DNA from 3 places in the Amycolatopsis sp. NPDC052450 genome. Region 2 is predicted to be linked to each of the others. Evidence: riboswitches for the same ligand, from Rfam matches in the RefSeq annotation. Region 2 holds a riboswitch; each other region holds the start of a gene.
What was found. A riboswitch is a leader RNA that binds a small molecule or an ion and turns the genes downstream of it on or off. The one in region 2 is predicted to bind S-adenosylmethionine.

Region 1: another riboswitch for S-adenosylmethionine. It lies ahead of ACIHAO_RS22865 (aminotransferase class V-fold PLP-dependent enzyme); the one in region 2 lies ahead of thrC (threonine synthase).
Region 3: another riboswitch for S-adenosylmethionine. It lies ahead of ACIHAO_RS14800 (methionine ABC transporter ATP-binding protein); the one in region 2 lies ahead of thrC (threonine synthase).

The regions. Positions count from the first base shown of each region.
Region 1 is NZ_JBIUAQ010000013.1:165,516-175,001, forward strand. Features, by position in the region: gene ACIHAO_RS22845 (penicillin-binding transpeptidase domain-containing protein) at 1-544, shown strand, start outside; gene ACIHAO_RS22850 (ArsR/SmtB family transcription factor) at 588-1,271, shown strand; gene ACIHAO_RS22855 (potassium/proton antiporter) at 1,383-2,861, shown strand; gene ACIHAO_RS22860 (M23 family metallopeptidase) at 2,993-3,676, shown strand; SAM riboswitch class IV at 3,839-3,953, shown strand; gene ACIHAO_RS22865 (aminotransferase class V-fold PLP-dependent enzyme) at 3,986-5,350, shown strand; gene ACIHAO_RS22870 (hypothetical protein) at 5,370-5,981, shown strand; gene lspA (signal peptidase II) at 6,006-6,569, shown strand; gene ACIHAO_RS22880 (RluA family pseudouridine synthase) at 6,566-7,492, shown strand; gene ACIHAO_RS22885 (AsnC family protein) at 7,588-8,601, opposite strand; gene ACIHAO_RS22890 (DUF885 domain-containing protein) at 8,736-9,486, shown strand, end outside.
Region 2 is NZ_JBIUAQ010000021.1:80,998-90,483, reverse strand. Features, by position in the region: gene ACIHAO_RS28990 (FtsK/SpoIIIE domain-containing protein) at 1-1,807, opposite strand, end outside; gene ACIHAO_RS28985 (DUF2637 domain-containing protein) at 1,804-2,484, opposite strand; gene ACIHAO_RS28980 (hypothetical protein) at 2,481-2,939, opposite strand; gene ACIHAO_RS28975 (hypothetical protein) at 2,936-3,127, opposite strand; partial or broken gene ACIHAO_RS28970 (ComEC/Rec2 family competence protein) at 3,177-4,784, shown strand; gene thrC (threonine synthase) at 4,804-6,069, opposite strand; SAM riboswitch class I at 6,082-6,214, opposite strand; gene holA (DNA polymerase III subunit delta) at 6,350-7,333, shown strand; gene rpsT (30S ribosomal protein S20) at 7,386-7,646, opposite strand; gene ACIHAO_RS28950 (EamA family transporter) at 8,005-8,883, shown strand; gene ACIHAO_RS28945 (VOC family protein) at 8,906-9,280, shown strand; gene ACIHAO_RS28940 (class I SAM-dependent methyltransferase) at 9,277-9,486, opposite strand, start outside.
Region 3 is NZ_JBIUAQ010000007.1:156,474-165,959, reverse strand. Features, by position in the region: gene ACIHAO_RS14815 (fatty acyl-AMP ligase) at 1-1,468, opposite strand, end outside; gene ACIHAO_RS14810 (ATP-binding cassette domain-containing protein) at 1,520-3,295, opposite strand; gene ACIHAO_RS14805 (4-(cytidine 5'-diphospho)-2-C-methyl-D-erythritol kinase) at 3,362-4,327, opposite strand; gene ACIHAO_RS14800 (methionine ABC transporter ATP-binding protein) at 4,450-5,460, opposite strand; SAM riboswitch class I at 5,671-5,761, opposite strand; gene rsmA (16S rRNA (adenine(1518)-N(6)/adenine(1519)-N(6))-dimethyltransferase RsmA) at 6,009-6,845, opposite strand; gene ACIHAO_RS14790 (GNAT family N-acetyltransferase) at 6,886-7,470, shown strand; gene ACIHAO_RS14785 (DUF222 domain-containing protein) at 7,616-8,638, shown strand; gene ACIHAO_RS14780 (transglycosylase family protein) at 8,700-9,486, opposite strand, start outside.

The sequences.
Region 1 (9,486 bases), on a different contig from region 2:
CAACACGACCTTCGGGCGGCTCGCCGGGCAACTGCCCGCGGACGGCCTCGCCAAGGCCGCGAGCCAGTTCGGCCTCAACGCCGACTTCGAGATCCCGGGGCTGGCCACCGAGACCGGGAAGGTGGAGTCGTCGGGCAGCGGCGACGAGCAGGTCGAGGCCGGGATCGGCCAGGGAAGGGTGCAGGTCAGCCCGCTGGGCGCGGCGCTCATGGCCGCGACCGTCGCCACGGGGAAGCCGGTGGTGCCGAAGCTGTGGCAGGGGCTGGAGACCAAGGTCAACGCCGGTTACCAGGCTCCGCCCGCCGGGGTGCTGAACCAGGTCCGCGCGATGATGCGCGAGGTCTGCACGACGGGGACCGCGAAGGCGTTGAAGGGCAGCGGTGCCGTCTTCGGCAAGACGGGGACGGCGCAGTTCGGTTCGGGTGCCGACGCCAACGGCTGGTTCGTCGGCTACCGCGGGGACGTCGCCTTCGCCGTCATGCTGGAGGGTGCCAACGACTCCAAGCCCGCGGTGCAGCTGGCGGCCAAGTTCCTGGCAGGCTGACGGTTCGGCGCTCGCCGAAGCGTGGGTCTTCTACGGTGAACGCATGGAAACGATCGCACTGGCCGAGGTCGCGGCCGTGCTCGCCGATCCGAGCCGCGCGTCGATGTGCCTCGCGCTGCTCGACGGGCGCGCCTGGACGGTGACGGAGCTGGCGGGCGCGGCCGAGGTGGCCGCGTCGACGGCGAGCGAGCACGTGACGAAGCTGGCCGAGGCCGGATTCGTCGTGCGGGTGAAACAGGGCCGGCACAGTTACGTCCGGATAGCCGACCCCCGGGTGGCGGAGCTGATCGAGCATCTGGCGCAGCACGCCGAGCACCGCCCGGTGAAGGGATTGCGCTCATCGGTGCGGGTGAAACGGCTCGAGTTCGCTCGGACCTGCTACGACCACCTCGCCGGGACGGTCGGCGTCGCGCTGCGGGACGGCATGCTCGCCACCGGGCTGATCGACGAGGCCGACGGCCTGACGCTGACCGGTCGCGGACGCGAGGTGCTCGGCGGGCTCGGGGTGGAGATCGCCGACGGCCGCCGCCCGATGCTGCGTGACTGTCTGGATTGGACGGTTCGGCGTGATCATTTGGCGGGCCGGGTCCCCGCGGCGTTACTGTCTCACGCGGTGAGTGCCGGCTGGTTGTCCCGTGAGGGCAACCGCGCGGTGAAAGTCCTGCCCGCGGCGGCGGAACCGTTCGCGGACCTCGGTGTCGACCTGGTGGCCCTGCGCAGTCCCTAATGGACAGTCTGTAACACAGGCTATCCGGAGGCTTTTCGACCGGTACACCAACGAGTGACGACCACCGCCTCACTATTCTGGAGCCCTCACGGCGGCCGGACGGGAGGCGACATGGAGCAGCTCCCGCTCATCCTCGGTACCGGTGGCGCGGTGCTCCTCGTCGCCGTGATCGCCGTCCGGGTGTCGATCCGGGTCGGCCTCCCCTCGCTGCTGCTGTACCTGGGGATGGGGGTCCTGCTCGGCGAAGCCGGATTCGGCATCCAGTACGACAACCCCGAGCTCACCCAGTCGCTCGGCCTCGCCGCGCTGGTGATGATCCTTTCCGAGGGTGGCCTCACCACCCGCTGGACGGCCGTGAAACCGTCGCTGGGCATCGGCATCGCACTGTCCACAGTGGCCGTCGTGGTGAGCATCGCGGTCACCGGCGCGGCCCTGCACTGGCTGCTGGGCCTGGACTGGCGGATGGCGCTGCTGTGGGGCGCGGTCCTGGCCTCGACCGACGCCGCCGCGGTCTTCTCCGTGCTGAGATCGGCGGGGATCGGCAAACGGCTCGTCGGCGCGCTGGAGATCGAGTCGGGGATCAACGACGCCCCGGCCTACATCGCCGTCGTCGTGCTGGCCGAGGGCGCGACCATCGACTGGTCGCTGCCGCTGCTGGTGGTCTACGAACTGGCCGCCGGCCTGGTGATCGGCCTCGCTTTCGGCTGGGGTGGGGCGTTCGCGCTGCGCCGGGCGGCGCTGCCCGCCACCGGTCTGTACCCGCTGGCCACGGTCGCGGTCTGCGTCGTGGCGTACTCGAGCGGGCAGCTCGCCCACGCGTCGGGCCTGCTCGCCACCTACGTCGCGGCACTGGTGCTGGGGAACTCGAAGCTGCCGCACCGGTCGGACACGCTGTCCTTCGCCGAGGGGCTCGGCTGGCTCGCGCAGATCGGGCTGTTCGTGCTGCTCGGCCTGTTCGCCTCGCCGAGCAGGATCCTCGAAAGCCTGGTCCAGGGCCTGGTCGCGGGCGCGGTCGTGCTGTTGCTCGCCCGTCCGTTGTCGGTGGTGCTCGCGGCGCTGCCGTTCAAGATCCCCTGGCGAGAACAGGTGTTCCTGTCCTGGGCGGGCTTGCGCGGGGCGGTCCCGATCGTGCTCGCGCTGATCCCCCTGTCGTCGGGGGTGCCCGGCGCGCAGGAACTGGTCGACGCGGTGTTCGTGCTGGTCATCGTGCTGACGCTGCTCCAGGGCGCGACGCTGACGCCGCTCGCGCGCGTGCTCGGGCTCGCCCAGCACGCCGAAGCGCACGAGATCGACGTCGACTCCGCCCCACTCGACGAGATGGGCGCGGAACTCCTGCAGGTCAGGATCAACGCCGGATCCAAGATGCACGGCGTCTACCTGGCCGAACTACGGCTGCCCATCGGGGCGACGATCAGCCTCCTCGTCCGCGACGGCACCGGCTTCACGCCCAACAAGAACACCCGGCTCCAGGAACGGGATCAGTTACTCGTCGTGACCACCGTCGAAGTCCGTGACGCGGCCGAGCGCCGCCTGCGGGCCGTCGACCGCGCCGGACGCCTCGCCAGGTGGAAAGGCGAATCCGGCCAGTAGTTCACGGCCCGGCACCAGCTGTTCGTCGGTTGATCTCAGAAACTTCTTCCCTTTCGCCCTCCTTTTGGATTACTTTCCCGGCAATCGACTCCATCGAATGGGTGAGTGTCGCGGGATAAGGAGTACACAAGGTGACGAAACTTCCTGTGCGGTTCGCCGGTTTGGGGGTCGCTGCGGCACTCGTCGGGGTGGTTCTCACCGCCCCGGCGGCGACAGCGGCCGGCGCCTTTCCCGTGTTCGGGCTGCCCTTCGAAACAGGCCAGTCGGTCTACTCGGCGGGGGTCCACTCGGACAACGGGACGTCCGGCGTGAAGAACGCCATCGACTTCAGCCCCGGCGACCGGACCGTTCGCGCCCCGCTCGCGGGCACGGTCCGGATCCAGCACTGTGACGGCGGCGACTGGGTGACCGTCGACCACGACGGCGGCTGGCGGACCGGGTACTACCACCTGGAAGGCATCGCGGTCACCGACGGCCAGAAGGTCGCCCCTGGTGACGCCCTCGGCCGGACCGGTAACGCGCTGCCGTGCGGTGGCGGCAGCACCGGCGCCCACGTGCACTTCACCCTGTGGACGCTGCCCGCGGCCGCCGCGCAGGGCGGCGACTCGCGCGACTTCGGCGTCGGCGCGGGCAACTGGAACGGCATGTCCTACGACGAGGTCTCGACCGAGGTCGCGGAGGCCTACGGCGAGACCGTCGACGGCAAGACCTTCGGTGGCTGGCAGTTCACCGCGGGCACCGATCAGTACACGGGGACCGCGACCGAGGTGTCCTCCCGCGCGATCGTCCCTCTTCCCGGCCGATTCCGCGTCTGACCTCCCGCAATTCGGCACCTGATTGCGATAGTTCGCGGCCCGGACCATCGCAATCAGGTGCCGAATTGCGGGCTCCCTCGCTTGCGCGAGCACGTGAGCGGCGTCTCAAGATGCGGACGAGGGGTGGCTTGATCGCCGGTGTATCGGCTAACTTCGTCCGTAGGTCACGAGTGTCAGCGTCAAGCCCCGGCTAGCTGACCGGCAACCCTCCTTCCGCGGTGGGGTGCCCCGGGTGAGGACCTGGCTCGTCGCGTGGTGCGACGGGCAAGCGCGGGATCCTCGTCGGGTCCCCTGGCCCGGAGGATGACGATGACTCTCGCTCTCGAACGCACGAACGCCCCCGCCGCTGTCGCGGAAACCGTTGCCACGCACGAAATCCCGACGGTCGCGTGTGCCGATCTGCGGGTCCCGCTGGTGACCGGCGGCGATATCGGATACGCGAATCTCGATCACGCGGCGAGCGCCCCCTGTCTGGACAAGGTGCGGGCCGCCGTCGACGAATTCCTGCCCTGGTACGCCAGCGTGCATCGCGGCGCCGGGTTCGCTTCGCAGATCTCCACCAAGCTTTACGAGCGCACGCGCGGGATCGTGCGCGACTTCGTCGACGCGCGGTCGACCGACGCCGTCGTGTTCACCCGCAACACCACCGATTCCTTCAACCTTCTCGCGCGCAGCCTGCCGAAGCACACGTCGGTCGTCGTGTTCGACACCGACCACCACGCCGCGCTGCTGCCGTGGAAGGGTCCGAATGTTCGCCGGATCCAGACCCCTCGCACCCGGCTCGCCGCGGTGTCCGCTGTGGACGAAGCGCTCGCGGACTGCCCGCAGGGCCCGCGGCTGATCGTCATCACCGGCGCGTCCAACGTGACCGGGGAACTGTTGCCGGTCAAGGAGATCGCCGCCGTCGCGCGGCGGCACGGCGCCCGGATCGCGCTCGACGCGGCGCAGCTCGCCCCGCATCGGAAGATCTCGGTGCGTGAACTGGACGTCGACTATGTCGCGCTCTCGGGCCACAAGCTGTACGCGCCTTTCGGTGCGGGCGCGCTGATCGGCCGCGCCGACTGGCTGCGCGCCGCCCAGCCGTACCTCGCCGGCGGCGGCGCGACGAAGCTCGTCAACCGTGACTCCGAAAACCTCGGCGTGGTCTGGAATTCCGGCCCCGAGCGACACGAAGCCGGTTCCCCCAACACCGTCGGCGTGTACGCGCTCGGTGTCGCCTGCCAGACGCTGGCCGGGAACTGGGACGGGATCGTCGCCCACGAGGACGAACTGCTGGCGCGGCTGCGTCGCGGTCTCGCCGCCGTTCCCGGATTCGCCGAACTGCGGCTGTTCGACGCGCCGGTCGACCGGGTCGGCACGCTCAGCTTCGTCGTCGACGGTTTCGACCCTGGCTGGCTCGCCGCGGTCCTTTCGGCGGAGTACGGCATCGGCGTGCGGGACGGCGCGTTCTGCGCGCACATCGCCACCAAACGGCTGATCTCCGCCGCCGGTTCGACCGGGCAGCAGGCCGTCCGGGTCAGCCTCGGCCTCGGCAGCACCACCGAACACGTGGACCGGCTCGTGCTGGCGCTGCGCCAGATCGTCGCCCGCGGCGCCCGCTGGCAGTACGAGAAGCCCGAGGGCCGTTGGGTCCCGGAGAACGATCCGCGGGAACTGCCCCCGTTCTGCGCCTGACCCACTAGCCTCTCCCCGCATGGGGAACGAGCGACCGCGTTACTGGTTTCCGCTGGCGTTGCTGGGATTCGCCCAGCTGGCGGTGGTGGCCCTGTCCTACGGCGGAAGGGGATCCTGGGGCTGGTTCGCCTACGCGCCCGGTACAGACCAGCGGCATTCCTACGGGTACGTGGGCTTGTACGGGGTCGAGATGAGCCGCGAGACCGCGGCCGTGCTGGACATGCCGTTGTCCGGCGCCGGCCGGAACGACGGCTGGCTGTTCGCCGTGCTCGCCGTCTACCTCGGCACGGTGCTGTTCTACGCCTTCCGGGCGAAGACCGTGCGGTGGTGGAAGGTCGCCGGGATCGCGCTCGGCGGGCTGGTCGCCATCGTGCTGGCGGATCTGGTCGGCTACTGGGAACTCGACATGGACGGCGACGCGCGGAGCGCGGTTCTGCTGACGCTCGGTTTGGCCGGGCTCGCCTGGCTGGAGCGCAGCGTGCTGGTGCTCGTCGTGGCCGCGGCGTTCGTGCTCTGCGCGGTCGTGCTCGCGCGAGGACAGCTCGCGTTGGTGCTGTCGTCGCTGGTCGTGCTCGCCGGCGCGTTCGCGGCCCTGCTGAGCAGGCCGAAGACAGCCGCCGAGGAGGCCTGAGCACGCTCAGTGGACAATGGGTGAGTGAGTACAGAGCCCGAAACCGCGCCACCGTCGCCGCCGCTGCCCAAGAAGCGCGTCGCCGTGGTGTTCGCCGTCGCCGCGGTGCTGTGGGCGATCGACCTCGTCACCAAGCAGATCGCCGTGTCCACGCTCGAGGGCAAGCAGCCGGTCGAGTTCCTCGGCGGGCTGGTGTACTTCCAGCTGGTGCGCAACCCCGGCGCCGCCTTCTCGATGGCGACCGGGCTGACCTGGGTGCTCGCGCTGGTCGCGATCGCCGTCGTGATCGCCATCGTCTGGCTGTCCCGGCGGCTGCGCTCGGTCGGCTGGGCGATCGGCCTCGGCCTGGTGCTGGCCGGTGCGCTCGGCAACCTCACCGACCGGATCTTCCGCGCGCCCGGCCCGCTGCGGGGGCACGTGGTCGACATGATCTCCGCGTTCGCGCCGAACGGGCAGGGCTGGGCGATCTTCAACGTCGCCGACTCCGCGATCTGTGTCGGCGGCGTGCTCATCGTGATCCTTTCCTTGCTGGGCAAGGACTACGACGGAACATCCACCAAAGACAAGAAGAAAGCGGCGAGCGAATGAGCGCGCGGATGTTGCCCGTTCCCGACGGGCTCGACGGCATGCGCGTCGACGCGGGGCTGGCGAAACTACTGGGACTTTCCCGCACGATCGTGGCGGAACTGGCCGAATCCGGCGAGATCCTGCTCGACGGCAGGCAGGCCGGGAAGTCGGACCGGCTGACCGCCGGCGGGCTGCTCGAAGTGACGCTGCCCGATCCGGCCTCGCCCATCGAGGTCGTCGTGGAACCCGTCGAAGGCATGAAGATCCTGCACGACGATGACGACATCGTGGTGATCTCGAAGCCGGTCGGCGTCGCCGTACACCCGAGCCCCGGCTGGACCGGGCCGACCGTCGTCGGCGGGCTCGCCGCCGCCGGGCTGCGGATCGCGACCTCGGGCGCCGCCGAACGCCAGGGCGTCGTGCACCGGCTGGACGCCGGCACCACCGGCGTGATGGTGGTGGCGAAGAGCGAGCACGCGTACACCGTGCTGAAGCGGGCGTTCAAGGAACGCACCGTCGACAAGGGTTACCACGCCATCGTCCAGGGCCACCCGGACCCGACGCGCGGCACCATCGACGCGCCGATCGACCGGCACCCCCGGCACGACTACAAGTTCGCGGTCGTGCAGGGCGGGCGGCCCAGCGTCACGCACTACGAGGTCGTCGAGGCCTTCCGCGCCGCTTCGCTGGCGCAGATCAAACTGGAGACCGGCCGCACGCACCAGATCCGCGTGCACTTCTCGGCGCTCAAACACCCCTGCGTCGGTGACCTGACCTACGGTGCCGACCCGGTGCTGGCGCGCAAGCTCGGGCTTTCCCGGCAATGGCTGCACGCGAAGACGCTCGGCTTCGCCCACCCGTCCGACGGGCGCTGGGTCGAGTTCGAATCGGAGTACCCGGACGACCTCGCCACCGCGCTGCGGATCCTGCAGGACGAAAACTAGACGCGCTTGCCCAGCTGGGCTGTTGGTCCGTGAAGGCCTCCTTGAGGGACTCTGGGTCCCTCAAGGAGGCCTTCACGGACTTCCGCAGCGCGGGGTCAGTCCTCGATGGACCAGGTCAGCGTGCGCTCGTCCGGCTCAGGCCGGGGTGACCAGCGCACGGCGACGACGCGGGTGGCGTCCGGCAGCACGTAGACGGTGTGCCCGCCGAGGGTCTCGCCGGGCCGGACACCGATCTTGTGCGGCGGGCGCGAGGTCAGCGAGACCGGCGCCTTCGTGATCGGCTTGCCGTCCGCGGTGAGCAGTTCGAGATAGTTGTCCGGAAGCGACACGAACGGGATGTTCCCGCGGTTGGTGATCTCGGTGTGCACCACGACCGAGCGTTCCCCGGCTTCCAGCGAGTAGCCCGCCGCGCTGAACAGGTAGTCCGCCGGGTCCTGGACCTCGAGCAGCTGGACGGTGAGCTGTTCGCCCTCCAGGCCCTGGGTCTCCATCACGTCACCGGTCCGGCCCTTCTTGCCCTCCGGCGCCGCTTGCGCGGTGACCTGCTGTTCGTCACCGCGGGCCCAGGACGCGGTCTGCGGCACGCCCCAGGTGCTCATCACCGGGTCGGCGGGCGCCATCGGGGGCGGGGCGAACTGCTGCTGCGGCGGGGCGGGCGGCCGCGGCGGCGGTGCCATCGGCTGACGTACCGGGGCCGACGGCGGGCCGGGATAGCGCCCCGACGGCGTGCCGTGCACGTTGTACGCGCCTGACGGCGTCCCGTGCACGTTGTACGCGCCCGACGGCGTTCCCTGGACGTTGTACGGCCCCGAGGGCGTGCCCTGGACGTTGTGCGGCCCGGAGTGACCGGGCGGGCGCTGGGGCTGCTGTGGCTGTGGGGGCTGCTGGGCCCACGAAGGCGGCGCGCCCGCGATGGCGGCCCGTAGCCCGTTCGGGTCGCTCTCCACGCCGACGAGCAGCGGCAATCCGCTGCCGGAGAGGGCGACCAGCCGGTACGCGACCTCGCGCGGATCCATCCCGACCTTGGCCGCGAGTTCGTGTACGGCCGCCTTGCCCAGGTCCGCGAGGGCGGCGAGCAGGCGGATGTCCACGGGATCGGTCACGGCCACGTCCGGGAACGCTACCGCCTCGCCTCCGGCGCCGCGGGAAGAGGCCGTCCGAGTGCCGCAAAACCCGGCTTCGGTAGGTCGCGGTCTCCATTAGGGTCGGGGATACCGCCTCCACCGATCACTGGGGAAGAAACATGAGCGAAGTCTCCGCCCTCGCCGACGAGTTCGTCGAAGCCCTCTTCGACGCCGAGCCGGTCATGCCCGCTTTGCAGGGCTTCCGTCCGGAATCGACCGGGCTCACCGATCTCAGCGAGGCCGCGGGAGACGCCTTCCGCGCGCGGCTGGCCGGGCTCGCCGAGCGGGCCGAGGCGCTCGCCGCCGAGGGCATGAGCGCGGAGGAGAAGACCACCCGTGACGTCCTGATCGCGATGGCGCGGGCGAGGATCGCGCTGCTGGACTCGCGGTTCGTCGAGTTCACCGTCAGCGACCTGTTCATCTCGCCCGCCGCCGAGGTGCTCACCGTGCTGCCGATGATGTCGGTCGGGACGGGCGCGCAGGCGGAGGCCCACCTCGGGCGTATCGCCGCGATCCCCGAGTACCTGCGGCAGGCCGCGCAGCGGCATCGTGACGGCGTCGCCCGCGGCCTGGTCCCGGTCGCGTACCTTGTCGACGCCGCCGTCGCGTACCTCGACCGGCACCTCGCCGATCCGTCGGCCGATCCGCTGCTGCGCCAGCCCGCGCCCGACGAAGACTTCGAGACCCGCCGCGCCGGCCTCCTGCGTGACGTCGTCCGGCCCGCGATCGCCGAGTACCGCGAGGTGCTCGCGAAGGAGATCGCGCCGCACGGCCGTCCCGAGGACAAGCCCGGCGTCTGCTGGCTTCCCGACGGCGAGCGGATCTACGCGCTGCTCGCCGAGATGCACACGACGACCGTCCGCACCCCGC
Region 2 (9,486 bases):
GCTCGGCGAGCAGCCGCCGCATCGTCGAGTCGGCGAAACCGGTGGCTTCACGTAGCTGTGCCGGGCTCGCCGGTGCCGCGCTCAGCAGCTCGGCGACCTGGTCGCGCTTGCTGGCCATGCGCTGCACCGGCACCGTCGGCATGACCGGCGGCACCACGTCCTCCCGCTCGATCCGCTCCGCCTCCGCGTGTACCGGTCCGCCGTCGGCACCGAGCAGCCGCGCCGCCGACCCGCCATCCAGCAGCCGGGCGCCGGACAGCCCGGCGAGGAACCGCGCTCGCTCCGCCGGGGTCACGAAGAACCCCTTCGACTGACGCGGGACATCGTGTTCCTGGTCGTGCAGAAGGAAAACGCCCGTCGGCAGCCCCACGGACGTGTATCCGCGGCCGCGTAGCTCGCCCCACGATGTCTTCGACTGCTGCGAGTCCAGCCGGAACCCGGCCATCCCGAGCTGGGCGCGCAGTTCCGTCGATCCCATGTCGGTCTTCGTCGAGTTCTGCGCCGCCAGCACGAGCGTCGTCTTCGTCTTCCGTGCCCGCTTCGCGATCCGGCCCACCAGCTTCACCACCTGCTCGCCACCCTCGGCGACCAGATCGGGGAACTCTTCCAGGATCGCGACCAGCCACGGCATCTCCGGCGAAACCTCCAGGACGTCCGGCCCGCCGCCACCGGCCGCACGCTTGCCGTCGGCCAGAAGGCCCTCGCGGTACTGCACGACCTGCTCCAGCCCGACCAGCAGCCGGACGGCATCCTCGGTCGTCGTCGCCAGCGGCGCCGCTAGCGCGGACTCCCAGGCGCCGAGCGTGGCCCCCGCCGCCATGTCCGCCCCGATGACAGCGGCGTCCACACTGGACAGCAGCCACACCAGCAGCGACTCCAGGAATGCCGACTTCCCCGAGCCGTTCTGTCCGACCACGGCCAGGTGCCGCAGTTGGAACAGCTGGTCCCGGCCGTCGTCGAGCACACCCATCGGCAGCAGCGACGACTCGGCCAGCGAGTGCGGGCGCGGGTTCGCGATCAGCGGGTGCTCGATCCGCGCCTGCCACGGGTCGCGCGGCAGGATGCGCACCGCCACCTGCCGCTCGGTGCGGCCGGGGGAGATGGTGACCGCGCCCTTGCGCAGGTTGAAGACCGAGCCGACCGCCGGGGCGCGGTAGGCGACGTCCTCGATCGTCTTCCCCGAGGCCAGCTTCACCGCGAGCACGGTGCCGCCCTTCGTCCCGGCGATGGTCTCCACCCCGGTCGGCAGCACCTTCGAGCCCCTGAACGACAGCACGTCCTCGGTGACGACCGGCCAGCGGCGGGCGAACCGGTTGCCCCTGCCCGTGCGCCGGATACGGCGGTGCCACCACCAAGGCGCGGCCAGGAACAGGAACAGCAGCCCGCCCAGTTGCCAGATGCCTGTCGTGGAGAGTCCGCGCGCGCCCAGGATCGCTATCCAGCCGCCGCCGACCGCGAGCAGCACAGCGAGGTATGCGCGCTCGACCTCCCGGTCCAGGACGCCTTTGCGTCCCTCGTCGAAGCCGTCCGGCACGAAGAACGCCAGGACCCGCTGGAGAGGCTGGGCGAACCGGGCGCCCCAGACGTGGACCGCGACGCCGGCCACCGGGCCGACGATGGCGGGCACCAGCCACCAGGCGCCCGGCACCAGGAACAGCACCAGCCCGGCGATGGTGAGCCCGGCGGCCACCCAGACCGGCGCCAGGGCGGCCCGGTGACGCCAGGCGCGCCGCACCAGCCACCCGGCGAACCACCTGGCGGCTTTCCCGATCAGCGACCGCCGCCGGGTGCGGTACCGGCGGCTCACCGGGCGTCCTGGCGAACGACCGCCAGCCGGGCGGGCGGCGCATGGCGAAGCTCGGCAAGCACCTGGCGGACCTCGTGCTCGCTGGCGTCGAGCTGGCGGGCGATGGCGACGCGACCAGGTGGGCGCTGACCCGCGGCTTCGGCCTCCGCCAGCATGTCGGCCACCCGAGTGTGCAGCGGGAGCACATCCTGGTGAGGGTTTTCGCTGGTCACCAGGTTTTCACCAGGCTCCTGGTGAGCGTCACCAGCCTCCTGGTGCGGCTCCCGGCAGGCTGGTGGCTCCTCGCCAGGTGCCTCGGTCTGGCTGGCGTCGACCTGGCGGACGAGCGACATCACCAGCTCGAAGGCGAGCGCGAACGCCAGCGGCGGCCACGCAGCCACCAAGCGACTCGCCAGATCCGGACCGGCCGCCGCCACGTTCGCCACCAGCGACACCAGGATGCCGACCACGACCGCCAGCCACGCCAGCCACGGCGCCCGGCCACCATCGCGGCGGGCGCGCAGGATCGCCAGGCTGGCGACCACCAGGAGACCGTCGACCGACAACGGGCTCAGCCAGGACAGCCAGTCCTCGCCGTGCTTCGCCGCCAGCGTGCGCATGTGCGTGTACGAGGCAACGGCGGCCACCAACGCGACCAGCCCACCGAAGGCGATGCCGCTCGTGCGGTAACCGTTCACGCGGACCTCACCCGGCAGGCGAGGGTGTGCGTGTTCTCCAGCGGCACCGGTTCGGACTGGGTGATGACCCGCCCGTCGAAGGTGACCGTGCAGCTGGCCGCATCGTCGCCGATCGGCGCGGCCACGTACACGACGAGGTCGAGCTGGCCGGACGATTTCCCGGTGCTGAAGCGCGCCTCGTCGCGCCCGCTGGCCGGGAGATCGATCGGGCCGGTGTCGCCGAAGACCTCGCCGAGCACCCGGAACTGAGTGCCGGGCGCGCCGGTGATCGAGATGACGACTTCGTGCCGGGGCGCGGGCGGCGGTGCGGCGGTGCTCGACGCGTCCGTCGGCTGTGGGACGGCGCGGCTGGAGACGGTGAGCGCGCCGGACGCCCACAGCGCCAGCAACGCCAGGACGACGATGAGGGCGACGAGACCGAGGAGAGCAGCGACGACGGCTGCCGCCCGCTTCATCGGGCATCCCCCGCCCGGTTGGCGAGCGCGACCACGACGCGGCCGACGAGCCAGCCGACGCCCATACCCGCGACGATGCCGCCGAGCGCGGCGAGCGCGGGTAGTACTCCGAGGAAGACCAGCACGATTACCGCTACGGCGCTGACCAGCACCGTGATCGGCGTGACGTGCCACATGAACCCTGACATTCAAGCTCCCGGGGTCGGGGTCCGTCAGGTCTCATGTGCCTGACGAACATTGTCAGGTGGGAACGTGGCGATCGTCTGCGGCTCGATCCTTCTCCTGCTGAGGGTGCTCCGGGTCGGGCCGCGGACGTCCGCCGCCGCGGCCGCCGCGGGGCTCGCCGGGTTCGTGGTCCTCGCCGGGCCCGCACCCAGCGTGCTCCGCGCCGGGGTGATGGGGGCGGTCGGGCTGCTGGCGCTGGCCTTGGGGCGCCGGGGTTCGGCGCTGCCCGCGCTGGCGTTCGCGGTCGCCGGACTCGTCGTGGCCGACCCGGCCATGGCCGCGGACTTCGGGTTCGCGCTTTCGGTGCTGGCGACGGCCGGGCTCGTCCTGCTGGCACCGCGGTGGGCCGAGTGGCTGGTCGGACGCGGAGTTCCGGCAGGCTACGCCGAGGGGCTGACCATCCCGCTGGCCGCGTTCGTGGTGACGACGCCGGTCATCGCGGGCATGGCGGGATCGGTCAGTCTCGTCTCGGTGGTGACCAATGTGCTCGCCGCGCCGGTGGTCGCCCCGGCCACCGTGTTCGGCGTGCTCGCCACCGTCGTCGGACCGTGGTGGCCGTCGGCGGGCAGACTGCTGGTCCGACTGACCGAACCCGAGGCGAGCTGGCTCATCACCGTGGCCCGCCACGGCGCCCGGGCGCCGGGTGCGGTCGTGGACTGGCCGGATGGCTGGTGGGGTGGGCTGTTGGCGGCCGGCCTGCTCGTCGTGGTGCTCGTCGTCGTCCGGCTGCGCCACGCCAGGATCTTGCTGGCGGTCGCGCTGGCCGCCGGTCTGCTCGTCTTCGTACCGGTGCGGGTGCTGGCACCGGCCTGGCCACCGGTGTCCTGGAGCGCTGTCGCCTGCGACGTCGGACAGGGAGATGCCGTGGCCCTCGCCACGGGCGAGCCGGGCAGAGCGGTCCTGGTCGACACCGGGCCGGAACCGGGGCCGGTCGATGAATGCCTGAGCAGGCTGGGCGTGGATCGCGTTCCGCTGATCGTGCTGAGTCATCTGCACGCCGACCACATCGGCGGCCTCGAATCCGTCTTCGAGGGCCGGTCGGTCGGTGCGGTCGCCGTCGGCCCGGGCCGGGCTCCCGCCTGGGCGTGGCAGCAGGTCGCGGACGAGACCGCACGCCGCGGGATTCCCTTGCTGGAACTGGGGATCGGGCAACGGCTGGACTGGCCGGGGCTGTCGCTGGACGTACTGGGGCCGCGGTATGTCACGCGGCGATCGGTCCTCGAACAGGACGGCACGGTGATCAACAACGGTTCGGTCGTCCTGCGCGCCGGAACCCCGGCGGGCAGGCTACTGCTGACGGGCGACGTCGAGCTCGCCGCGCAGGCCGACCTGATGGCCGAGGGTGCCGATCTGCAGGCCGAGATCCTGAAAGTCCCGCATCACGGAAGCCGTTACACGGCACCGGACTTCCTCAACGCCGTCGCGCCGAGGGTGGCGTTGGTGAGTGTCGGAGCCGGAAACACCTACGGCCATCCGAACAAGTCCACTTTGGACAATCTGGCCGCGGTCGGGGCGTCGATCGCCAGAACGGACAAGGACGGCGACACCGCGGTCGTCGCGGACGCACGGGGACTTGCCTTGCTGCGCCGGGGTGAGCCCCGCGGCCCGCCTCGTTCTTGAGGCGGGCCGGGCGGGGAACTCAGATGCCGAGCGCTTCGCGGACCGCGTCGGCCGAGGCGCCGACGGTGGCCTTCGGACCGATCTTGCCCTCGACGGCGTCGAGGGTCTTGAGGCCGTCACCGGTGATCAGCAGGACGATCTCCTCGTCCGGGTTGAGCTTGCCGGTCTCGATGAGCTTCTTGGCCGTCGCGACGGTGACCCCGCCGGCGGTCTCGGTGAAGACGCCCTCGGTGCGGGCGAGCAGCCGGATGCCCTCGACGACCTCTTCGTCGGTGACGTCTTCGATCGCGCCGCCGGTGCGGTTGACCACATCGAGGACGTAGGGGCCGTCGGCCGGGTTACCGATCGCCAGCGACCGGGCGATCGTGTCCGGCTTGACCGGCTGGACGACGTCGTGGCCCGCGCGGAAGGCCGCCGAGACAGGGGAGCAGCCGGTGGCCTGCGCGCCGAACACCTTGTACGGCGTCTCGTCGACGAGGCCGAGCTGCCCGAACTCGCGGAAACCCTTGTCCACCTTGGTGAGCTGGGAACCGGAGGCGATCGGCACCACGATCTGGGAGGGCAGCCGCCAGCCGAGCTGTTCGGCGACCTCGAACGCCAGCGTCTTGGAGCCTTCGGAGTAGTAGGGCCGGACGTTCACGTTGACGAACGCCCAGCTCTCCTGCTCGGCGGCGAGCTGGGTGGCGAGCCGGTTCACGTCGTCGTAGTTGCCGTCGACCGCGATCAGGTCGCCGTCGTACACGGCGGTGGTGAGGATCTTCGCGCGCTCGAGGGTTTTCGGGATCAGCACGACCGACCGCCAGCCGGCGCGGGCCGCGGCGGCGGCGACGGCGTTGGCCAGGTTGCCGGTCGACGGACAGGCGAGTACGTCGAAGCCGAATTCGCGGGCGGCGGCCAGCGCGACGGCGACCACACGGTCCTTGAACGAGTGCGTGGGGTTGCCGGTGTCGTCCTTGACCCAGACCTTCTTGACACCCAAGGCTTTCGCGAGCCTGTCGGCCTGGATGAGCCGGGTGGCGCCGGGTTCGGTGTTGGGGATCTCTTCGACGTTCGACGGAACGGGAAGGAGTTTCTTGTAGCGCCAGATGTTCTTCGGCCCGGCCTCGATGTCCTCGCGGCGCACGCGGCCGAAGTCGTAGGCGACTTCGAGCGGCGAGAAGTCCTCGGCGGAAACGAATTCGGGGGCGAGCGGCTGCCGGTGTCCCTCTTCCTTCGACACCAGTTCGACGGCCGGTCCGAGATCCGGGGTCTTGGTGGTGGAGGTCGTGCCGAGGGTTGCGGTCATCGCGAGGTCCTTTCCTCATCTGCCCCGCCGTGGCGGGCCGGAATTGGCACCGTGTTCGTCAGCTATCCCGCGATCGCGGAATGACAGGCTGACGCCGGTTGCCGGGGCTTCGTCGGGCCGTTCCCTCTGCCCCTCTGGATGAGCGGTATTCGATTGTCGGCACGCGTGTCATCGCGTCGCCTCGCCAACACCGTACGACATGAGCCTCAGGTGGGGCCACCGTGCCCGGAACACATCACCGGACAAAGCACACGAGAGGACGAGTGGCAGGATCGTCACCGTGACGACGCAAGCTTCCGCCCCATCGCCGCTGGTCCTGGTTCTCGGTGAGGAAGAGCTGCTGATCGAACGCGCGGTCCGCGGCGCTTCGGACGCGGCCAAAGCCGCCGATCCGACGGCGGATCTCACCCGGATCCGGGTGTCGGACCTCACAGTCCCGGCGCTAGCGGAGATGGTCAGCCCTTCGCTGTTCGCCGAAGGCAGGGTGATCGTCCTCGAATCGGCACAGGACATTTCACAGGAGCTCGCCGACGGGGTGATGGCCTACGTCAAGGCGCCCGCCGACGGCATCGTGCTCGTCGTGGTGCACAGCGGAGGCGGTCGGAGCAAGGCCGCGAAGGCGCTCCCCGCCGCCTTGAAGAAGGCGGGGGCGGAGGTCGTCGAATGCCCGAAGCTGACCAAGGCCGCTGAGCGGGAATCCTTTGTCCGCAACGAGGTCCGCCGGGTCGGCGGGAAGATCGACGGGGCGGCCGTGCTCGCGCTGATCGACGCGGTCGGCTCGGATCTGCGTGAGTTGTCGTCGGCCGCGACCCAGCTCGTCGCGGACGCGGGCGGAACGGTCGACGAGCAGGCGGTCCGCCGCTACCACCGGGGCCGCGCGGACGTGAACGGATTCGCCGTCGCCGAAAAGGCCGTCGCCGGTGACAAGGCCGCGGCGCTCGAGTCGCTGCGCTGGGCGATGCAACTGGGCGTGCCGCACGTGCTGGTCGCCGACGCTCTTGCCGACGCGGTCCGGACGATCGCGCGGGTGTCCGGCGCCGGTCGCGGGAATCCGAACCAGATGGCGGGCGAACTGGGGATGCCGCCGTGGAAGGTACGCAAGGCGCAGGGGCAGGCCCGCGGCTGGGGTCAGGACGGTCTCGCCACCGCGATGCGGGTGGTCGCCCGGCTCAACGCCGAGGTCAAGGGGGTCGCGGCCAACCCGGAGTACGCGTTGGAACGCGCCGTGCTCGAGGTCGTCGACGCCCACGGCACAAGCCGCTGAACATGGCGAAGGGCCCCAGCGACGCGAGTCGCCGGGGCCCTTCGAAAGCCGATCAGAGAGAGTTCGCGCGCTTCGCGAGCGCGGACTTCTTGTTGGCGGCCTGGTTGGCGTGGAGAACGCCCTTGGTCACAGCCTTGTCCAGCTTCTTGGCGGCGTCCCTTTGCAGCTCCAGGGCCTTGGCCTTGTCGCCGGCGTCGGCGGCCTCGCGGAACTTGCGGATCGCGGTCTTCACCGAGGACCGGATCGCCTGGTTGCGCTGACGCGCCTTCTCGTTGGTGGTGATGCGCTTGATCTGCGACTTGATGTTGGCCACGGGGGCGCTCCTCTTGAATCTCTCGGTGGTTTCGCCGCCGCGCTGTGACTGGCCCTGCATGCTCGTGAGAGCGGCGCGGGTTTCCTCCATGACGGAATGCCACACGACGGTGAAAGGCAAGCTTAACAGCCGCCCCGGGGCCGCTCACGGCCGCCTGGGAGGGGTGATTGCGGTACGGTGAAGATCGTAGTGCCTAGGGTTCCGCCGCCTGCCCGTTCAGGGAAACACACAATCAGGGCAGAGGGGACAGGTCCGAGCGGCACCATCGGCGGGGCCGGAAGCGCCGCCGTTCATCTGACGGGACAAAAGCCTGGAGGACCGGTGTTTTCCGCATGCGCGGAAAACGGGAAGGTCCGTCGTGAACGCCACCGCTTTGTCCCTGGTCGTCATCGCCGCCGTCATCCACGCGGGCTGGAATCTGGCAGCCAAGCGGATCCGCCGTGGCGGAGCCCGGTTCGTCTGGGCCTACTACAGCTTCTCCGCGATCCTTCTCGTGCCCGTCATGGCCGTCTCGCTGGCGGTGGAGCCGCAACGTCCACAGTGGACCTGGCTGTTCGCCGCCGTGGTCACGGCGGTGTTCCACGTCACCTACGGGATCGTCCTCCAACGGGGTTACGCCGTCGGCGATCTGTCCGTCGTCTATCCCGTCGCCCGCGGTACCGGGCCGCTGCTCTCGGTGCTCGCGGCCGTCGTGCTGCTCGGCGAGCGGCCAGGGGTGCTCGGCCTGATCGGCGCGTTCCTCGTGATCGCCGGGGTGCTGGTCATCGGCACCGGCCGCGCGCCGGCGCATGCCGACGCCGCCGATCGCGTCGCTCGCCGCAAAGGCGTGGCCTACGGACTGCTGACCGGGGTCACGATCGCCGCTTACACACTGTGGGACGCGCATTCGGTCACCGGCCTCGGTGTCCCGCCGATCATCTATTTCGGAACCGGTGCGATCGTGCAGAGCCTGCTCATGGCGCCGTACGCGCTGAAGGACCGCGAGGAGGTCGCTTGGCTGTGGCGCGAGCACAAGCGTGAAATCCTCATCGTCGGCCTGCTGTCACCGGTCGCCTACCTGCTGGTCCTCTACGCCCTCCAGATCGCCCCGGTGAGCCTCGTCGCACCCGCGCGGGAGCTCAGCATCGTCCTGGGCGGTCTCGCCGCCTGGCTGGTCCTGGGGGAGGCGAACGCCGTCCGCAGGCTGGCCGGGTCGGCGGTGGTGCTGGCCGGGATCACCGCGATTGCGATGGCCTGAACCCATCCGGTAGGGATGGGTCATGGACGTGCTGAGCAGCAGGGTGCTGATCCACCCGAAGGACCTCGAGGTGTCGACGGCGTTCTACCGGGACACCCTGGGCTTGGCGATCGACAAGGAGTTCCCCGGCGGGACGGTGTTCTTCGCCGGGAACGGGTCGATCGAGATCGTCGGTACCGGGAAGACCGGCCCGACCCCTGATGTCGCCTTGTGGCTCCAGGTCCGGGATTTGCCCGCGGCGCTCGCGGAGCTCGCGGCGAAGGGCTTGGAACCGGTCCGTGGGGCGCGCCGTGAACCCTGGGGGCTGGACGAAGCGTGGATCGCCGATCCGGACGGCACCAGGATCGTGCTGGTCGAGGTGCCGCGTGAGCATCCGTTGCGTACCGACCCGCGTTAGGACAGGGGCTTGATCGCGCGCAGCTGAGCGGCGAGCGAGGCGCCGAAGCCCGGCGGGTCCCAGGTCCAGGTCTGCAGGTCTGTGAAGCCGGCGGCGGCCGCTTCGTCGGCCAGCTCGTGCCGGGACACCGGCAGCCACTTCTCGTGCGAAGACAGCAGCAGCCTGCCGCCTGGCCGCAGCACGCGGAACAGCTCGGCGAAACCGGC
Region 3 (9,486 bases), on a different contig from region 2:
ACCGCTCCCGGCGACTGCCGGCGCCGATCCGCACGGCCACGGCGTTCCCCGCCCGGACCCCCTCGACCGAGGTCGCCGCCCGTTCGATGTCGGTCGGGTACAGGTTCCGGCCGCCCATGATGATGACGTCCTTGCGACGGCCGCAGATTACGATCATGCCGTCGACCAGGTAGCCGAGGTCGCCGGTGAGCAGCCAGCCGTTCTCGTCCTGTGTCGCGAGCGGGCCTTCCATGGTCAGGTAGCCCGGCGTCACGGCCTCGCCGCGCAGGCGGATCTCCCCGACCTCGCGCTCGCCGAGCACAGTGCCTTTGTCGTCGACGATCTCGGCTTCGAGCCCGTCGAGCGGCGGCCCGAGCACCGCGAAGGACCGGACCTCATCGGTCCCGCGCCGCGGGTCGCCTTCGGGGACCGGCACCGCGCGGTTGTCCGCCTCGAGCGCGTCGGCCTCGATGACGTCCAGCGTCAAACCGGTGAACAACGGCGCGAACGAAACCGCGAGAGTCGCCTCCGCCATGCCGTACGCCGGGAAAACGCATTCGGCCGGCATCTTGAACCGGGACCCCGCTTCGACGAACGTCCGCACGGCCGTCTCGTCGATCGGCTCGGCGCCGTTCAGCGCGATCCGCAGCTTCGAGAGGTCGTAAGCGTTGTCATCCTCGACACGGGCCATGCGCCTGCCCACGATCGCGTAGGCGAAGTTTGGCGCGGCCGTGGTCGTGCCGTTGTACTTGCTGATCAGCTGCGGCCAGATCAACGGTCCCGACAGGAACTCGAGCGGCGTGATCTTGACGAGTTCGACGCCGAACGTCATCGGGACCGTCAGGAAGCCGACCATCCCCATGTCGTGGAACGTGGGCAGCCACGAGACCATCACGTCGACGTCGAAATCGAACTCGGCACGTTCGACCATCGCCTTGACGTTCGAATACAGGTTTCCGTAGGTGATCCGAACGGCCTTCGGATCGGCCGTCGACCCACTGGTCAGCTGCAACAGCGCGGTGTCCGATTCGGCCGTCGGCACGGGCTCCGCCAACGGTTCGGCCTCGAGCAGCTCGGTGATGACCTGGAAGGCGATGCCGTGCTCGGTGAGTACCGGCGCCAACTGGTCGAACGGCTCACCGAGCAGCACCAGGCCGGATCCGATCATCCGCAGCACACGAACCGTGTCCTCGGCCCATTCGGCGAGGTCGGTGCGCTGCGTGGGCTGGTGCAGCATCGTCACGCTGCCACCGGCGAGCCATACCGCCTGAACCGTCGGCGCGATCAGCGACGGTGCCGCCGCCAGGACCGCCACCGCTTTGCCGGGCTCGAGCCCGGCGGTCACCAGACCGCCGGCGACCCGCTTGGCTTGCTCGTGAATCTCGGCCCACGTACGCCGAACCGGCTCTTTGGGCTCCCCGGTGACCATTCCCCGCTGCTGACCTCGCCCCGCCGCGGTGGCGACGAGCGTGTCCACGAACCGACTCATGCGCGTCACACTACTGTCCGCGCCGAACGACGCGCTCGCCGTCGAGTGAACTCACTCCGCGTCTTCGGAGGTCTCCAGCCACTGGGCTTCGACCTCCTCCTTCTCCGTTTCGACGGCTTTCAGTTCGGTGTTCAGCTCGATGAGCTTCGTCGGGTCGGTGGCCGCGCCGAGCAGTGCCGCATGCAGCTTCTCTTCCTTCGCGTGCAGCTGGTCGAGCTTGCGCTCGAGACGGGACAGCTCCTTCTGCGCCGCTCGCTGTTCCGCGGCGCTCTTCTTGGGCGCGGAAGCTTGCCCGTTGCCCTGCTTCCGGTCGGCACCGGCCTTCTCGAGGCTCTTGGCTCGCCGGTTCAGGTACTCCTCGATCCCGCCCGGCAGATGCGTCACCTGCCCGTCCCCGAACAGGGCGACGATCGTGTCGCAGACGCGTTCCACCAGATACCGGTCGTGCGAAACGACGACGAGGCTGCCCGGCCACGAATCGAGCAGGTCTTCCAGCTGTTGCAAAGTGTCGATATCGAGATCGTTCGTCGGTTCGTCGAGCAGCAGCACGTTGGGCTCGGCCATCAGCAGCCGGCACAGCTGGAGGCGTCGCCGTTCACCACCGGAAAGGTCTTCGACCGGAGTCCACTGCCTCGACGCGGGGAACCCCAGCTTTTCGGCCAGCTGCGAAGCGGTGAGCTCCTGCTTGCCGAACACGACCCGCCCCGACACCTCTTCGATCGCCTGCAGCACGCGCAGATCGCCCGGTAGATCGTCGAGCTCCTGCCGCAGGTGCGCGAGGCTGACCGTCTTGCCTTGGATGCGCCGCCCTGTTTCGGGCTCGGTGTCGCCGCCGAGCAGCTTGAGCAGTGTCGTCTTGCCGGACCCGTTGACGCCGACCAGACCGATCCGGTCGCCGGGCCCGATCCGCCACGTGACGTGATCGAGCAAGGTGCGGTCGCCGCCGACGGTCAACGTGGCGTCCTCGATCTCCAGCACGGTCTTCCCCAGCCGGCGCCGGGCGAACGTCTGAAGTTCGACCGAGTCCCGGGGCTCGGGCACGTCGGAGATCAAGGCTTCCGCGGCCTCGACGCGGTAGCGCGGCTTCGACGTCCTGGCCTGCGGGCCGCGACGCAGCCACGCGAGCTCTTTACGCGCCAGGTTCTGCCGCTTTTCCTCGGCCGTCGCCGCCAGCCTCGCCCGCTCGGCCCGAGCGAAGATCCAGTCCGCGTATCCGCCTTCGTACTGCTCGACGCGACCGTTGGTGACCTCCCAGGTCACACTCGCGACCGTGTCGAGGAACCACCGGTCGTGCGTGACGACCACGACCGCGATCCTGCGGTTGAGCAGGTGATCCGCGAGCCAGCGCACACCTTCGACGTCGAGGTGGTTGGTGGGCTCGTCGAGTACGACGAGGTCCAGTTCACCGGTGAGGGCCGCCGCCAGCGCGACGCGGCGCCGTTCGCCACCGGACAGGTTCGCCGTCGCCTTCTCGATTCCGAGGGCGGTGATTCCCAGACCATCCATAATGGACCGGACTCGCGCGTCAGCGGCCCACTCGTGCTCCGCGCCGTAGCGCTCCAGCACGACATCTCCGACCGTGCTGCCGTCAGGGAGTTCGGTCCGCTGGGTGACCACGGCCATCCGCAAGCCCCGGACTTGACTGACACGTCCGGTATCCGGCTCGGCGATCCCCGCGAGGACCTCCAGCAGCGTCGTCTTCCCGCCCCCGTTGAGACCGACGACACCGATACGCTGCCCCTCCGCCACACCGAGCGAAACACTGTCGAGCAGCGGGCGCACCCCGAAGGACTTGCTCACCGACTCCAGGTTGACCAAGTTGGCCATGCCTCAGCCGATCCTTTCCAAAAGCTTGCAACACAACGAATTAGTCGGTGTCCATTTCGGACACCCTCATGCGTGCACCCGAGGCGGCGACGGTCGCGGCGCGTCATCCCCGCCGACCAGCCGGGCTCCGGGGACCGGCCCGTGTGCGACACGCACCGTGCGACAGACCCCCGCACCGGACAGCTCCGCGGCGACCTCGACGGCCGATTGCGCGTCCGCGCACAGAAAGGCGCAGGTCGGCCCGGATCCGGACACGGTGCCTGCGAGCGCACCCGCGTTGACCCCGGCCCGCAACGTGCGCCGCAGTCCCGGACGCAACGAGACAGCGGCCGCCTGCAGGTCGTTGCCGAGAAGCAACGCCAGCTGCCGCGGATCACCGGACGCCAGCGCCTCGACCACCGGAGTGTGCGAACCGATCCGAGGCGGGCTGCCCTCTTCACGCAGCCTGTCCAGCTCGCCGAACACCCGCGGAGTCGAAAGACCACGCTGGTCGAACGCCAGGACCCAATGGAACGTGTGCCTCGACAAGACCGGCACCAGCTGCTCACCCCGGCCGGTACCCAGCGCGGTTCCGCCGTAGAGCGCGAAAGGAACATCGCTGCCGAGCTTCGCGGCGATACCCGCCAGCTCGTCTCTGGAGATGTCGAGCTTCCAAAGCGACGCGAGGCCCACCAGGGTCGCGGCCGCGTCGGCGCTGCCACCGGCCATCCCGCCCGCTACCGGGATGCCTTTGCGCAACACCACGCGGACCTTGGACTCGGCGTCCGCCTTGCCGGCGTGGGCCGCCAGTGCCTGCGCCGCCTTCCAGGCGAGGTTGTTGGCCCCTGTCGGTACGACACCTTCACCTTCGCCGTAGACCTCGACGCCTGGGTCTTCAGTGACCGCGACGGTCACCTCGTCGGTCAGGGAAAGCGCCTGGAACACGGTCACCAGCTCGTGGTAGCCATCCGGGCGTACGTCACCGACCGACAGGTGCAGGTTGACCTTGGCGGGGACCCTGACGGTCACTGGGGGCGGTACGACGGCGAGCACCAGTCAAGACTACGTGGCCGCTCCACTTGTGCTGTCACCAGGAGAAAAGAGAACGGGACGGGTCACACACGAAACGGGCCGCCCGGACAGCTTTCGTCCTGGACGGCCCGTTCGCGGAGGAATCAGGCGGCGACGCCCTGCGGTCCGCGGACCGGGTGGGTCACGTGGCCGCCGCGTTCGGCGATCCAGGCGAGCGCGGCGTCGGCGCGCTCACCGCGCACACCGAGGCGGAACCGGCCGACCGGCGTGTCACCGATCCGGGTCAGACCGCCGCCGATGGTGGCGAGTTCGACGTCGAAGCGACCGGCGGCTTCCGGCAGCAGCGCACCGACCGAAGCGAAGCCGACGAGCACGACGTCCACCGCGCGGTCGTACTTCGAGGCCTGCGTCCGCCCGGTCTCGATCGCGGGAAGCAGCGCCTGCGCGGTCCGGCTGTTCGGGTCGGAGACCAGGTCGAGCACGGTTCCCCGTTCGATGATCGCCCCGGCCTCCAGTACCGCGACGTCATCGCAGACACGGCGGACCACGCCGGCGTCGGGAGTGGTGAGCAGCACGGTGACTCCGAGCTCGGCACGCGCCCGGTCGAGCACGGTCAGAACCGCGCCGGACTCTTCGGGCTGCACACCCGCGGTCGGGTCGTCGGCCAAGAGCACGGACGGCCCGGCGGCGAGGGCCTTGGCGATGGCCACCCGGCGCAGCTGCCCTTCGGTCAGGTCGCCGGGCCGCTGCCCCGCCCGGGGGGTGAGCCCGACCAGGTCGAGCAGGTTGCCGACCCGGTTGCGACGCTGCGGACCGTCGAGGCCGAGCTGTTCGAGCGGCGAAGCGATGTTGCCGGCGATGGTGCGCTCGGCGAGCAATTCCGGTTTGGTGCTCACGACACCGACCTGGCGGCGGATCTCGCGCAGGCGACGTCCGTCGAGGGTTCCGGTGTTGAGGCCGTCGAGCCGGACGACGCCGCGGTCGGGGCGCTCCTGCAGGCCGATGCAACGAGCGAGGGTCGACTTGCCGGAGCCGGCCGGACCCACGACTCCGAACAGCGAGCCCGCTTGGATGTCCACGCTCACATCGCGCAGGGCGACGACGGGATTTCCGTTGAGGGGAAAGGATTTGGACAGGTTTTCGACAGTGATCACGAAGGGCTCCATGCACATGGGGCGCTGCATCTTTCGAGCGCGCCGACCGTCACCGAGTAACCGTCCGGAACGGACGGATTCAGAGATAAGGGAAAGAACTCAGGCAGTAACGGTGGAGCGTCGACACGCACTTACCGTGCGGCGACCTTCATCGACAACGCGTCGCCTGGTCAGCAGGAGCGGGTGGGTGACCCTGTTCATTAGGCACAGCCTCCATCGGTCCTGGCTGTAGCACCTGCCCTGTGGAGGGTGGTTGCTGCGACTTCGGCGAGCCAGGTCTCTCAGTCGCTCGGGATGGTTCACTGAGTAAAACCGATCCCACTGGATGAAAGCAAGCGCGTAGGCGCAGATCACACGCCTGGTCGCGTCCACCATACAGGATCCGCTGTCCATAATATGAGACAGCGACAGTGGTGCGTGGACTTCGACAGCGACGCTGCCTGCTAAGACGGGTCGTGCTCAGGCAGATCGAGAAGAGGACTTACGCACTCGTGCTGACCTTGACCAACTCGCGTCGGCGCGGTGCCGGTCACATCTGCCGCGGTCGGTCAGACGGCCGCGGCGGCGATCCGAGCGAACTCGTGCACGTCCAGCTGCTCCCCGCGGGTCTTGGGGTCGATCCCCGCCTTTTCGAGCAGCTCCCCCGCGCGTTCGGCGGAACCGGCCCATGACGCCAACGCGGCACGCAAAGTCTTCCGCCGTTGGGAGAAGGCGGCGTCGACCACCGCGAACAGCCGCTCCCGGTCGACGGATGCCACCACTTCGCCCCGCTCGAAAGCGACCAGTGCGGAGTCCACATTCGGAACCGGCCAGAACACCGCACGGGGCACCGCGGCGACCTTGCGTGTCTTCCCGTACCACGCCAGTTTGACGCTGGGCACGCCGTAAGTACGGCTCCCCGGCCCTGCCGCCATCCGATCCGCGACCTCGGTCTGGACCATCACTAGGCCGCTGGTCAGCGACGGCAGCTCGGCGAGCAGGTGAAGCACGACGGGAACCGCGACGTTGTACGGCAGATTCGCGACGAGCGCGGTCGGCTGCGCGGGCAGGTCGTCCGCCGTGATCCGCAAAGCGTCCGCACCGACGACCTTCAGTCTTTCGGCCCCGCCTCGTTCGGCCACGGTGTCCGGCAGTCGCTTCGCCAGCACGGGATCGATCTCGACCGCGACGACCTCGGCACCGGTCGCGAGCAGTCCGAGGGTCAGCGAGCCGAGGCCCGGCCCGACTTCCAGCACGACATCACCTTCGCCGATCCCGGAAAGATCGACGATGCGGCGCACGGTGTTGGGATCGTGCACGAAGTTCTGGCCGAGCTTCTTGGTCGGACGTACGTCCAGCTCGGCCGCAAGCGCCCTGATCTCCGCAGGGCCGAGCAGTTCAGTCACCCGACGATCGTAGTCAGCCGCGGCAAGCGACGATCGGCCGGTGGACGACGTCGTACTCGAAGGTGAGAAAGTCCGGCTGCGCGACTGGCGGCCATCCGATCTTTCATCACTCGAAGACCTGCTCGATCCCGCGCGGCCTTGGCACAAGACCAACGGGCCCTACTTCGGCACCCCGGCCGCGGCCGCTGTCGCATCCACGGCGGTCGAACTCACGACCACCAAGGCCGAACGGCCCGATCCCCGCGCCGGCCTCGCCGTATGCGACCTGACCGACGGCAGGTTGATCGGCCGGGTGAGCTGGTACTGGGAAAGCCGGGAGACCGACTGGCGGCGGATGGGGCTGGTCATCTACGACGAGCGGTGCTGGGGCGGCGGCTTCGGCACCGAAGCCTTGCGCTTGTGGACGACTTACCTGTTCTCCCGCACCGACACGCTGCGCTTGGACTTCGCGACGTACTCGGGCAACCCGGGAATGATCGCCGTGGGACGACGACTGGGGTTCGTCGAAGAAGGCCGGTTCCGGCGCGCTCGACGCTGGTCCGGCGGCGTGCACGACGCCGTCGTCTACGGGGTGCTCCGCGCGGAGTGGGAACAGCTCAACCCCTCAGGCCGGGGTCCGGCGTGATCCGGCCCCATCATCCTTGTGGCGTTTCGAACTGACACCTATCCCACTCCAGAGTGATACGCGCAGGTCGGCGCCCTCGGAGCGTGATGATCATCCACCCGATCGATACCGTGCATTCGTTCGAATTTGCCTCGACAATCGAGGGATGACCAGCACAAACATTCCCAAGGCCTTCCCGCTCAACCTGCCGGAAGGTGACGCCGAACTGCTTCTCGACGAGTTGCAGACACGGCTACGCGAAGGGCGACGTCTGTTCGCCGAAGTCGGCCAGATCCTGGCCGAGATCGAGTCCCGTGGTGTCCGTGAGCTCTACGGATACAACTCGATCGCCGTCTTTTACGAGCATGTGGCCCGGGTGCCTCGAGCGGAGGCCCAGAAGGTGACCGCCCGAGCGGTCGCGCTCAATTCGAGACGGGTGCGCGACGGCACGTCGATCGACCCCGTCGCGCCTTTGACCGGTACCGCGGCCTCCACCGGCGCACTGGCCGAGGCCGGCATCGACCGGATCGTCACCGTCATGAAGCGGCTGCCCGACCACCTCTCCGCGAGCACGCGGCACGAGGCCGAGAAGGGCCTGGTCGAGCTCGCCCGCGTCGCCAGACCACGCGACGTCACGGTTGCGGGGACGGAGTTGCTCGCCGATCTCGACCCGGACGGGAATCCCAAAGAGGATCCCCGTCCGAAACTTCAGCGAAGCGAGTTCTGGTTGCGTCAGAAGCGCACCGGTCGTTGGGACCTGCGTGGCAACCTCGACCCCGAAACAGGCGCCCGCCTGAACGCGCTTCTCGTACCGCGGGCGTATCCGGCTCCGAACGGAGAAGCCGACGACCGCACGCCGGCGGAGAGACGCGGTGACGCACTCTCGGAGATCGTCGATCTCGCGGAAAGCAGCCCGGACATCCCATTGCCCCGACAGGCGTCGGAGCGGGTCACCGAGCAGCCTCCTCCTGCGGAGTCGGTCGAGACCCCCGTAAGCCGCCCCAGACCGCCCCAGGCACGGTCTCAGGCCCACCAAAGCCCACACCGTGGTGACGGAGGCCTACGAGAGGGCAACGCGGCTCAGCGATCCCGGAATGTGGCCCACCTACGGCCGCCTCGCTGGTGGGCGCGACTGTCGAGACCGAGATCCGGAGGTACTACACCGCCGCAGGAGCCCTTAACGGCCTGAAGGCCACCTTGCGGGACGGAACCCACACGATGGCCTTCAGGAAAGGAGAACTATTCGGCGGTCAGGCCTTCTTGCCACAGTGCGGCCAAGCGCCGTAGCCACCGCGGTCCTCGCGGACCTTCTCGGCGACAGCGATCTGCTGGGCCTTGCTGGCCTGGTGCGGGTAAGCGGCGTACTGATCGCCACCGTAGGCATCCCAGGTGCTCTTGTTGAACTGCAGGCCACCGTAGTAGCCGTTGCCGGTGTTGGCGGACCAGTTGCCGGTCGACTCGCACTGCGCGATGCGATCCCAGGCGCCGGCGTCCCCGATGACCGGATCGGCGGGCTTCTTCGTACCGACCTTGACGATCTTGGGCTTGGCCTCGGTGATGACCTCTTCCGAGACCTTCTCGCGGCCGACCTCTTTGCCGTTGCGGTTGGTGACCTTGTAGGTCACGGTCTTCTGGCCCGCGGTGCCCGGGTCTTCGACCTTGGTCTTGCCCTTTTCGAGCTCCGGGTCGTCGACCTTCTGCTCGGGCGGAGCGATTTCCTCGTTCTGCTTGACCATGGTGACGCCGGTCCGGCTGATGTGGACCTCGGCGCCGTCGACCAGCTTGACGTCGAGGCCGCCGACGGCCTCGTCGTCCGGGCCGAGGGTCATCCGGAGCTCACCGAGGAATTCCTTGGTGGTGACCGAGTTGGTCTGAACCTTGCGCGGGTCGTTCGCGCCGTCGTAGACCGTGACGTTCTTGAGGGTCTTGACCTCGACGGTGGCGCCCTCGAGCGGCAGCTCACCGTTCTGCGGGAGCGACGTCCAGGTGCCGGCCTTGGCGAGGTCGGCGCGACCGAGCTGGTTCAACGCTTCGCCG